One region of the Peribacillus sp. RS7 genome, then DNA from elsewhere that is predicted to be linked to it. Evidence: riboswitches for the same ligand, from Rfam matches in the RefSeq annotation. Region 1 holds a riboswitch; the other holds the start of a gene.
The links. A riboswitch is a leader RNA that binds a small molecule or an ion and turns the genes downstream of it on or off. The one in region 1 is predicted to bind S-adenosylmethionine.
Positions count from the first base shown of each region.

Region 2: linked by a shared signal. The riboswitch ahead of ACDZ29_RS16295 (methionine biosynthesis PLP-dependent protein) and the one ahead of ACDZ29_RS21625 (Na+/H+ antiporter NhaC family protein) in region 1 are both predicted to bind S-adenosylmethionine.

Region 1 is NZ_CP168135.1:4,325,428-4,330,996, forward strand. It holds gene hutG (formimidoylglutamase) at 1-420, shown strand, start outside; gene ACDZ29_RS21615 (hypothetical protein) at 714-869, shown strand; gene ACDZ29_RS21620 (SOS response-associated peptidase) at 930-1,601, shown strand; SAM riboswitch class I at 1,937-2,045, shown strand; gene ACDZ29_RS21625 (Na+/H+ antiporter NhaC family protein) at 2,219-3,535, shown strand; gene ACDZ29_RS21630 (chromate transporter) at 3,735-4,208, opposite strand; gene ACDZ29_RS21635 (chromate transporter) at 4,365-4,994, opposite strand; gene ACDZ29_RS21640 (LysR family transcriptional regulator) at 5,239-5,569, shown strand, end outside.
Region 2 is NZ_CP168135.1:3,245,459-3,251,027, forward strand. It holds gene metC (cystathionine beta-lyase) at 1-167, opposite strand, end outside; gene ACDZ29_RS16295 (methionine biosynthesis PLP-dependent protein) at 164-1,276, opposite strand; SAM riboswitch class I at 1,362-1,475, opposite strand; gene fumC (class II fumarate hydratase) at 1,822-3,204, shown strand; gene ACDZ29_RS16305 (hypothetical protein) at 3,314-3,556, shown strand; gene ACDZ29_RS16310 (ABC transporter ATP-binding protein) at 3,624-4,769, opposite strand; gene ACDZ29_RS16315 (PucR family transcriptional regulator) at 4,894-5,569, opposite strand, start outside.

The DNA of each region.
Region 1 (5,569 bases):
TTGGACGAGGATCAAAGGTGTGGATATTTATGTGTAGGAATTCAGAAACAGGGAAATACGAAGGCCCTGTTTGAAACTGCTGAGAGGAATAAGGTCGATTACATATTGGAAGAAGATTTGTCATTGAACGAAATGGATGAAACCAAGCAGCGGATAAATGAATTCGTTAAGAAAAATGACTTCATTATTCTTACATTATGTACGGACGTTATTGATTCAGCCTACGCACCTGGGGTAAGTGCACCCTCTCCGTTTGGACTTAATCCGAAATTGGTCCGTGCGATTATTAGGCATGTCGTATCAAATGAAAAGATCCTCTCCTTTGATATCTCGGAAGTGAATCCTTCTTTGGACGAAAATAATAAAACGGTTACATTGGCAGCACATTTAATAAATGAGGTTTTGCTGAATTTTAAATAATATATGGACATGGATTATGGGTATCTCCCACGCAATAACAAGAGGCATTCCTCATCGACCTTTTTGCTATCCGATTATCATTATCAGTAAAAATTTGTTGAAGTGAAAAACCTTTTGACCAGACTGTCTGTGATCATTCATGGACAGTCTTTTTTATGTATATGTAAATAGCGGTGAACTTTTATATAGACTCATCATTAGTGGATTAACTACGACTCTACTAAAGGTCAATAATGATACTTGTGGGTTTTTGGTTTATAATAACAACCATCTAGCCTAATGAGGGGGATCCTATGAATGAATATAATGTAACGGTTAGGAATGGCAGTACCTTAATTTTGTCAGAAATCATTAAAGCTGAAGATGAGAGGGAAGTCCTGGGCACACTTTTGATTTCCAGCGAATTATTTAATCAACCATTTACCGACATCAGGATTTTAGAACGCTGATTTGTACCTGCCCGTCCCATTTGTTACACTGTAATAAATCCTAAAACGGTAGGCGATATTATGTGCGGACGTTTCACGCTTTTCACGGACATTGAAGAAATAAAAGAACGGTTTAATATTCAAGGACCTTTTGATGAAGAATACCAATTCAGCTACAATATTGCACCTTCCCACTCCGTGCTATCCGTCATTAATGACGGGGCAAGGAATCGACTTGGATATCTTCGGTGGGGACTCATTCCTTTCTGGGCAAAAGATGAAAAACTGGGCTACAAAATGATCAATGCCAGAGCGGAAACCATTGCTGAGAAGGCAAGCTTCAAGAATGCGTATAAGAAGAAACGATGCTTGATAATCGCTGATTCATTTTATGAGTGGAAGAAGGAACCCGGGCGAAAAATACCCATGCGAATAAAGCTTAAAAATCATGCGCCATTTGGAATGGCCGGTCTCTGGGAATCCTGGAAATCTCCAGAAGGAATCAACATCTATTCGTGCTCAGTTATAACAACCGTTCCTAATGAGCTAATGACCAGCATTCATGACCGCATGCCTGTCATCCTTAAACCTGAAGATGAAAAAGATTGGTTGAATCCATCCATTAATGATCCTGCCTTTCTGCAGCAGTATTTAAAATCATTCGATTCTGAACAAATGGAAGCATTTGAGGTATCGACTGATGTGAATTCAACTAAAAATAATTCACCAAACCTAATACAACAAATTTGCTAAGAGGTCCTTAGACCTCTTTTTATTTTAGTTCCGTCCCGACAAATGACATTATTCGAGATTTCATCCAAATATCACAATTAACCCAAAAACCTTATTTACTGTACATGTAAAAGTCCGTTTATAATATTAAGGTCCACACTTGAAATGCTTTTAAACTAAACCTTGCGAAAATACATAAAATGCTGTACTCTTATATTTGCTTTTCAATAAGGCTTTCGATGTCACTTTCCGAGAGTGGACAGAGGTAAACTTGGAGCGGTTATAGCAATTTACCAGCCTGCTTCTTTTCTCTTGGACACCGGTGCATTTGATAATATCATTATATAATTTAAATCTTCTTATCAAGAGAGACGGAGGGACTGGCCCGAAGATGTCTCGGCAGCAGACTTTAATAGGAGTGCTGTGCCAAATCCAGCAGGCTGATTTTTGCCTGAAAGATAAGGAGGGCGTTTTTTATAAATTAAAAGACCTCTTCTTGTTGTGTTTAATGGAAGAGGTCTTTTTTATGCTGAAAGTATTTTTAGCTATAGCTTCCATGAAGGTGTTATTTACGAAAAATGTTAGAAGAATAAGTGCTGTGACACATGTCATGGGAAAAATAAAAAGAGGTGTTCATCATGAGTGCAAACAATAAAGGGAATCCGTGGGCATTGGTCCCATTTGTCGTTTTTTTAATTTTATTTATAGGGTCCGGAATCATTACTAAAGATTTTTATTCTTTTCCGGTGATTGTAGCGATTTCAATTGCATCGGCAGCTGCATTGGCAATGAATCGGAAAGAGACACTCAATCATAAGGTTGATATCTTCTGTAAAGGTGCCGGGGACGCCAATATTATGTTAATGGTTATCATTTTCCTTTTGGCAGGCGCTTTTGCCGAAGTTGCAAATGGCATGGGGGCAGTTGAATCTACGGTGAATCTTGCCTTAGCGGTTTTTCCGCAAAATCTATTAATGGTAGGGATTTTCATCATCGCTTGCTTTATCTCTCTATCCATGGGGACGAGCATGGGAACGATTGTAGCACTAGCACCTATTGGGGTGGGAATTAGTGAGCAAACCGATATTTCGCTTGCTTTTTCAATGGCGGCCGTTATTGGTGGTGCGATGTTTGGGGATAACCTTTCCTTCATTTCAGATACGACAATCGCTGCAGTTCGTACGCAGGGAACGAAAATGAAGGATAAGTTCAAAGTGAATTTTTTCATTGTTTTACCTGCGGCCATCATCACATGTGTCATCCTTGGAGTTTTAACAATGGGTGAACAAGCTGCCATCGCTCAACATTCTTATAATTGGGTGAAGATCCTTCCATATCTTTGTGTATTGATCACTGCATTGGCAGGTGTAAATGTGTTCCTGGTCCTATCCATCGGAATCGTATTTGCCGGAATTATCGGCTTGGCGGATGGAAGTTATCAACCGTTGGGTGTCATTCAAAAAATCGGAGAAGGGATGGCGGGAATGTATGAAATCTCTTTCCTGGCCATTTTAATCGCAGGCATGGTAGCTGTAATCAAGCATAATGGAGGTATCGATTATCTTCTCCACCTCGTGACCCGAAACAGCAAAACTAAAAAAGGGGCTGAATTCAGCATTGCCGGGCTTGTTGGTTTGACGAACCTTTCCACGGCAAATAACACGATATCAATTATCATTGCCGGGCCACTTGCCAAAAATATTGCTGAAAAGTATGGGATTGATCTGCGTAAATCGGCGAGCTTGCTTGATGTTTTTGCATGCTGCATTCAGGGGTTAATTCCATATGGGGCACAACTGCTTGTTGCAGCTGGGGTAGCACATATTTCTCCGATAAGCATCTTGCCGTATTCATATTACCCAATACTAATTGGCCTTTGTGGAGTCATAGCCATCTTGATTGGTTATCCGCGATTTCAGCCGGTAGATAATGAAACGAAGAAACGTACTTCTTAATAATGAGAATAAGCATGAAAATAAACCTTGAATCATTAGATTCAGGGTTTTACTTTGTAAGGTGTATGGAAACATTGGTAAAAAATAATTAAAAAGAGCGATGTCACCTCGCTCTTCCATCAGTTTAAGTGTTATCAATGTTTAAGAATTCCGATTCATATTGATTAACCCAACGCATAATGGTTGTGTGAGCTAGTCGTTATGAATAGAGGACAACACCAACTAAACCAGAAAGAATAATGACATAGGCTGGGTGCCAGCGTAATTTCAATAGGGCAAATAACGATAATCCAAAAACGAGTAATAAGCTTATCGTATGCCAAGAAAAGTTCAGGGCTATCAAATGATTGGAAAGTGCAAAGCTGATAGCTGCAAAGAGGATTAAACTAGTGACAACGGGTCTTAATCCATAAAACATCGATTGAATAACTGGATAATGATTCAATTTGCTGAAGAAGGTGGCTATAACGGTTACGAGTATAATGGCTGGAAGCAAGATTCCGAGAACGGATGATATGGCTCCTGCTAATCCAGCAGTCGAATAGCCTACGAGAATGGCACTATTGGTGGTGATAGGCCCGGGAGACATGCCGGAAATAGCGATTACATCGGTAAATTGTTGCGTCGTCATCCACCCATGCTGTAAGACTTCCGATTCTATTACAGGAATCATGGCGTATCCGCCTCCAAACGATACAAAGCCGATAATAAAGAAGGTGCTAAACAACTCCCACAATTCCATTATTATACATCACACACTTTCTTGAAAATTAGTTAGACCGTTTATTCCTATAACCTTCAGAAAAATAACTGTGATCTTTCATGGAACCTATATGCCAGCACCCATGAAGTATTCGAAATCGTTTTCTTCTATTTTCTTTTCTTTTCGGTCCATCTTGACATCGAAACCTAATTTCCTCTTAATAGAGATGGTCACAATACCTGTTATAGCCCCTGCTAATATAACCAAAACAGGGTGAACGAAGAAAAGGACTGGGATTCCAACTATCAAAATACAGAAAGTTGATTTGTCAACAATAGCCGTTTTTCCTATCTTGATAGCCGCATAAGCGATGATGGCCACTATCGAAGCTCTAATCGATATGAATGCGGATTCTATCTTCGGATTATCGTGAATGAAAAAATACAAAATGCCGAGGATTAGAACAATTAAACATGTAGGTAATGAAACACCAATCATGGCTGCCATTGCGCCCTTCATTCCGGCAATTCGATGGCCGATAAAGGTGGCGGAGTTAATGGCGACAGCTCCCGGTACGGATTGAGATAAAGCAAAAACATCCGTAACTTCTTCGTTTGTCAGCCATTTTCTTTTCTCCACTACTTCTTTTTCGATTAAGGGGATCATCGCAAACCCGCCTCCGAATGTCACAGGTGCCATTTTAAAAAAGGTCCAAAATAATTGGAACAGTGTTTTCCATTGTCCTTTCATTGACATCCTCACTTCCTTTGCTGCTCTGTTTAATTCTTATCATTAACATATCAAAGAAAAAGGACTGGGTAAATTGCAACAAAATCATCGGGTATAACAAAACGTTATACCCAGAAGCTTTATCCGTTTTATATAGAATTTCATTAATGCCCACCTAATCAGGGGAAATAGCGGTGTTTTCTTATTTCACCATTTAGCTATATGATGCTATCATTTTATTAAACCATTAAAAGACAAGGAGGTCGGTTTCTTGAAAATAGAAAATCTAAGAATGTTTTGTTTAGTGGTGGATGAAGGAAGTATAAGCCAGGCAGCGAGGTTAAGCTTCTTATCTCAACCCGCGGCAACAAGACAGATTCATCAATTGGAAAATTTTTATAACACTTTGTTATTCGACCGTGAGGAAGGGAGGCTAAGAGTGACGGAAGCAGGAAAGTTGTTATACCCTTTTGCAAAAGCTATTGTAAATGACTTTAACCATTCAAAAGTAGTGATTCAGCAATCAACGGGCGAGTACAATGCTAACCTCATAGTAGGTGCATCCTTGACAATCGGCGAGTATTTGTTGCCGAGCTTGCTTG
Region 2 (5,569 bases), 1.1 Mb from region 1:
GTTGGGTTCCCGCTTCTGCTGTAATCATATTTACCGAATTGATCGATATCGGATTGATGGAAAGTGGAAGCGTGCTGAATGGGGACGCTCACACCGCCTGTTGCCGAATCGAATTTATGTTGATTATGGAGTAATTTGGTTTCAAAGCTAAAATCATGATCGGTCATCGTAGTGCCTCCCTTTTTACGTGTGCGAATGCTTGCTGTAAATCCTGAATCAAATCGTCGCTGTCCTCAATGCCGACGGAGAAGCGAAGCAGGCGATTACAAACCCCATTGGCCGTTCTGACTTCAAGAGGTATATCGGCATGTGTTTGTGTAGCAGGATAGGTGATGAAGCTTTCGACCCCTCCAAGGCTTTCTGCAAACGAAATTAATGAGAGTGATTGTAAAAATGGGTTGACCGCCGCTTCTTCAATGATGCGGAAGGAAATCATGCCGCCCCTACCGGGATACAATACGTCCGTAACACAATCATGTTCCGACAAGTAATCTACAAGTACCTTTGCATTCTTTTCATGACGATCCATCCGCAATGCCAGGGTTTTCATTCCGCGCATCAACAGCCAAGAATCAAAGGGGCTCAAGACAGCACCAGTACCATTATGATGGAAGGCAAGTGCATCACATAATTCCGCGCCGCTGGCCACGATCAGTCCGGCGAGCACATCATTATGACCACCGAGATACTTGGTAGCACTGTGAATCACAATATCCGCTCCAAGCAGGATGGGTTGTTGAATAAGAGGCGTGTAAAAAGTATTATCAACGATTAACAATAAATCAAATCGTTTGGCCAATGCGGCAACGGCGCTAATATCCGTTTGCTGCATAAGAGGGTTAGTGGGAGTTTCAATGAAGATGGCTTTCGTGTGAGGAGTGATGGCTTTTTCGATATCCTCCAAACAACAAGTGTTCACATAGTCACACTGCAACCCCCATTTCTTAAAACCTTGTTCTAACAGACGATATGTACCCCCATAAAGATCTTCGCTGACAATCCATGCATCACCTGATTTAAATAAGGCCAGTATAGTAGAAATGGCTGCCATTCCTGAACTGCAGGCATATCCTTGGTCGCCTTTTTCCAGATCGGCGATGGATCGTTCCAATAGTTGGCGTGTAGGATTACCTGTCCTTGTGTAATCGAATCCAGTCGATTGACCGATTCCTTCGTGGCGAAAAGCAGTTGAAAAGTATACTGGCGGATTGACTGTTCCTGTCGCCGTTTCGCTGCGATTTCCTAATTGAGCAAGATATGTTTCAGTTTTGTACATAGTTTTCACTGCTCCTTTGAGTTATATAAAATAAAAAAAGTCTTCTTTAAGAAGAAGACTTTGATTAAGTAGGGACGAGTCATTCTTCTTATCTTCCAAGTTCACAAACTTGTGGAATTAGCACCTTTTCATTGGTTTGAAACAAATGAAGGTTGCTGAGGTGTCATCGGGCCATTCCCTATACCTCTCTCGATAAGAGTTTAGATTATTCAATTTCTTTTGAATTTACTATAAATACAAAATACTGTCAAGAACAAGTTTGATGGATTTTGCTTCGATGTTCATGACTAGGTCTATTGGAGCCTAGCGGTGTCAACACTTTACGTGTCTAAAAAAGAATATCCGGAATTTTCATGTGGTCAAGGATAATCCTGAATGATCCTGTTGAATTAATTGAATTTTTCAGAAAAAGGGGAGGCTTGGCCGGATATTTTTGCTTTAAAATAATAAAGTTTGTACAATGTAAGGAGAGAGAATAATACGACATTATTCATTTCATATACTTAAGGTCTTCGATGAATAGTGCAAACATAGGAGGAGAACACATGGATTACAGAATCGAACGAGATACGATGGGTGAAGTGAAAGTTCCTGCCGATAAATATTGGGGAGCACAGACCGAGAGAAGCCGTAACAATTTCAAAATTGGTAATGAAAAAATGCCGATTGAATTGGTTCGTGCATTTGCATACGTTAAACAAGCTGCGGCAAAGGTGAACTATGATCTCGGTGATCTTTCGGAAGTTAAAAAGAATGCCATCGTTAAGATTTGCGGCGAAATCCTTGAAGGTACGCTTGATGAACACTTCCCGCTTGTAGTTTGGCAAACGGGAAGCGGGACGCAAAGTAATATGAACGTGAATGAAGTGGTCGCTAACAAAGGGAATGAATGGTTAAAAGAAAATGGTGAATCGGAAACACTTCACCCGAATGATGATGTAAACAAGGCACAAAGCTCCAATGATACTTTCCCGACCGCCATGCACATTGCAGCCTTTATGGAGGTCGCTGAAAAGTTGGTTCCTGCCATCAAAGAACTTCGTGATACATTCGATTCAAAAGAAAAAGAGTTTTGGGATGTCGTGAAGATTGGCCGGACACATCTTCAAGATGCAACACCACTGACATTAGGACAAGAAATTTCTGGCTGGAAAGCGATGCTTGATAAAGATCTAGCGATGATTGAGGAAAGCAGCCAAAAATTATTGAACCTGGCTCTAGGGGGAACGGCTGTAGGAACAGGAATCAATACAAAAAAAGAATTCCCGGGACTTTCCGCAAAACAAATTGCAGCGGATACAGGACATCCTTTCGTCACATCGGATAATAAGTTCCATGCATTGACAAGCCATAACGAAATCGTTTATGCACACGGTGCTTTGAAAGCATTGGCAGCAGATTTAATGAAAATTGCGAACGATGTCAGATGGCTGGCAAGTGGCCCTAGAAGCGGAATCGGCGAAATAGCCATTCCTGAAAATGAGCCAGGCAGTTCCATCATGCCGGGTAAAGTCAATCCAACACAGAGTGAAGCGCTTACCATGATTGCGACACAAATCGTGGGTAACGATGCTACAATTGGATTTGCAGCAAGCCAAGGTAACTTTGAATTGAACGTATTCAAACCAGTCATCATCTATAACTTCCTTCAAACAGTGAAATTATTGACGGAAGGCATACACTCTTTTAACATTAATTGTGCGGTTGGCATCACTGCAAATGAAGATAAGATCAAAGAAAATGTAGATCGCTCCCTTATGTTGGTAACAGCATTGAACCCGCATATTGGTTATGAAAAAGCAGCCAAGATCGCCAAAACTGCATTCAAGGACAACTCTACCTTAAAAGAAGCGGCATTGAAATTGGAGTTCCTCACGGAAGATGAATTCAAAGCATGGGTCGATCCCGCTAACATGGTTAATAAATAATTCCATAGGAGTGCCCTCCCGCCGGTATTAGGGAGGGTGTTTCCATGTGTTAAAATAATGAAAGCAACAAATACTGAGATCATAAGTATCGGGAACAGGAGGAATAACAATGTCTTTATGCCCGCTTTGCAACGGTCTAAGAAAAATTCATGTAAATTGCCCGGAATGCAGCAGCAATCTTGAGGATAAAGGGAAATTCATGGATTACGCTGATGATTACAGTGCTTATATGGATATCGACACACTTAAGCTGAACGACGGATACCCCCAATCCCTTCAAAAAGGCCAATGCCCGCATCTTATGAAATGCTCTGAATGCGGACATGATGAAGTGGTATTGGTCCAGGAATAGATTTGACCCTTATTTAATATTTGAATAAATGAAAAAAAGACCCATTCATGAACGGGTCTTTTTACGTTTAATTGGCAGATAACTTCATGCTTTCCTGCATTTGTTCGTCCTCTTCAACTAAAATGCGATGTTCGGTCCCTTTATCAAAAAAGTGTGCTTTATTCATGTCAAGGGCTAGTTTGATGTTCTCGCCTGCCTGGATAATATTCTTGGCATCTACCCGTGCGACGAAGTCCTGCCCCTCTAATGTGGAGTAAAGCATGATCTCCGCGCCCATGAGTTCGGCTACATCAATTTGGGTTGTGAATATACTGTTGGGGGACTCCGTGAAGCAATCTCCTTCGTTATGGAAATCCTCCGGACGGATGCCAAAGATCATTTCTTTTCCGACATATCCTTGATCACGCAGCATTCTCATCTTCAATTCGGGTATTTCAAACGTTTGTTCACCAATTTTAAACATGCCTTCTTTTAATGTTCCGGTAAAGAAGTTCATGGCAGGCGATCCGATGAAGCCGCCGACGAAAACGTTTATGGGTTTCTCGTAAACGTCTTTTGGGGCACCGACCTGTTGGATGATACCATCTTTCATTACGACAAGACGTGTCGCCATGGTCATTGCCTCTGTTTGGTCATGTGTGACATATATCGTTGTGGTGTCCAGACGTTTATGTAGCTTTGCGATTTCAGCACGCATTTGAACCCGCAGCTTTGCGTCGAGATTGGATAATGGCTCATCCATCAAAAATACTTTTGCGTCCCTTACAATTGCACGGCCTAGTGCCACACGCTGGCGCTGACCACCTGAAAGGGCTTTCGGTTTTCTATTTAGCAGCTCTTCAAGTCCGAGGATCCTTGCAGCTTCATTGACCCTTTGCTTGATCTCCGCTTTTGGCGTTTTCCGGAGCTTTAATCCAAATGCCATATTGTCATAGACGGACATATGTGGATATAAGGCATAATTCTGGAAAACCATCGCAATATCACGATCTTTAGGGGGGACATCATTGACTCGCTTGCCGTCTATAAATAAATCCCCTTGGGAAATGTCTTCCAGTCCGGCAATCATCCGTAAAGTCGTCGATTTGCCGCAGCCTGAAGGTCCCACAAAAACTATGAATTCCTTATCGGCAACACGAAGGTTGAAGTCTTTAACAGCTGTCACCTTTTTATCATAAATCTTGAATATATGATCCAATACTAACTCTGCCATGAAAAATCCCCCTTTTAAACTCTTGATTACTTGTACTAATTAAATATAGTCTAAGCTATCAGTTTAGAAAAAAGTATGGGCACATTGCACAAAAAAGGATGAAAACCCCTGTTTGTAATGAAAATTAATCATTCAGTAAAAGAATCAAGTACGCAGTCAAGGCGTGACGAAAGTTCCTAATATCGAGACCAGTTCTTTCAGAGAATTTATCTATCCGGTATTGTAAGCTGTTCCGATGTATATAAAGCTGTTTGGCGGCATAGGTGGCATTGGAATTACATTCGATATACGTTTTGATCGTTTTGATAAGTTCAGTATCCTGCTTGGTCTTGCCGAGAATCTCATTGATATACCACTTTGCATTCGTAACGGAAAGGTCATTTATTAATGAGTGGGGGATGATGTCTGCTAAATCAGCCACCTTTAGATCCGGCAGATGCACTTGTGCCAAATAAAAACATTTTTTCTCCTGGTTCCTGTGATGATGAAGGTCTTGATTTACAGGGTGAAAGCGCCCGGTGAACATACGTGTCTTTACATAAAAGTCACTTTCAAGCGTGGAAGAAATGGCGATTAGTTCTTTATTTGATAAAGGTTCATCCTTGTCCGTTTCAATCAAGATTCCTGACGTTTCATTTTCCCAGACCAATGCTGCGTCAGATGGAACGAAAGCGAGGAAGGCGTCTTCAAAATCGGAGTTGGAAAAGTCTGCATGAGTCAGCTTGAAATGAATGAATCGAACATTCTCCCAGCTTGTTAAGGGCAATGGTGCATTCGGTTCGGATAAAAAAGTTTTCCAT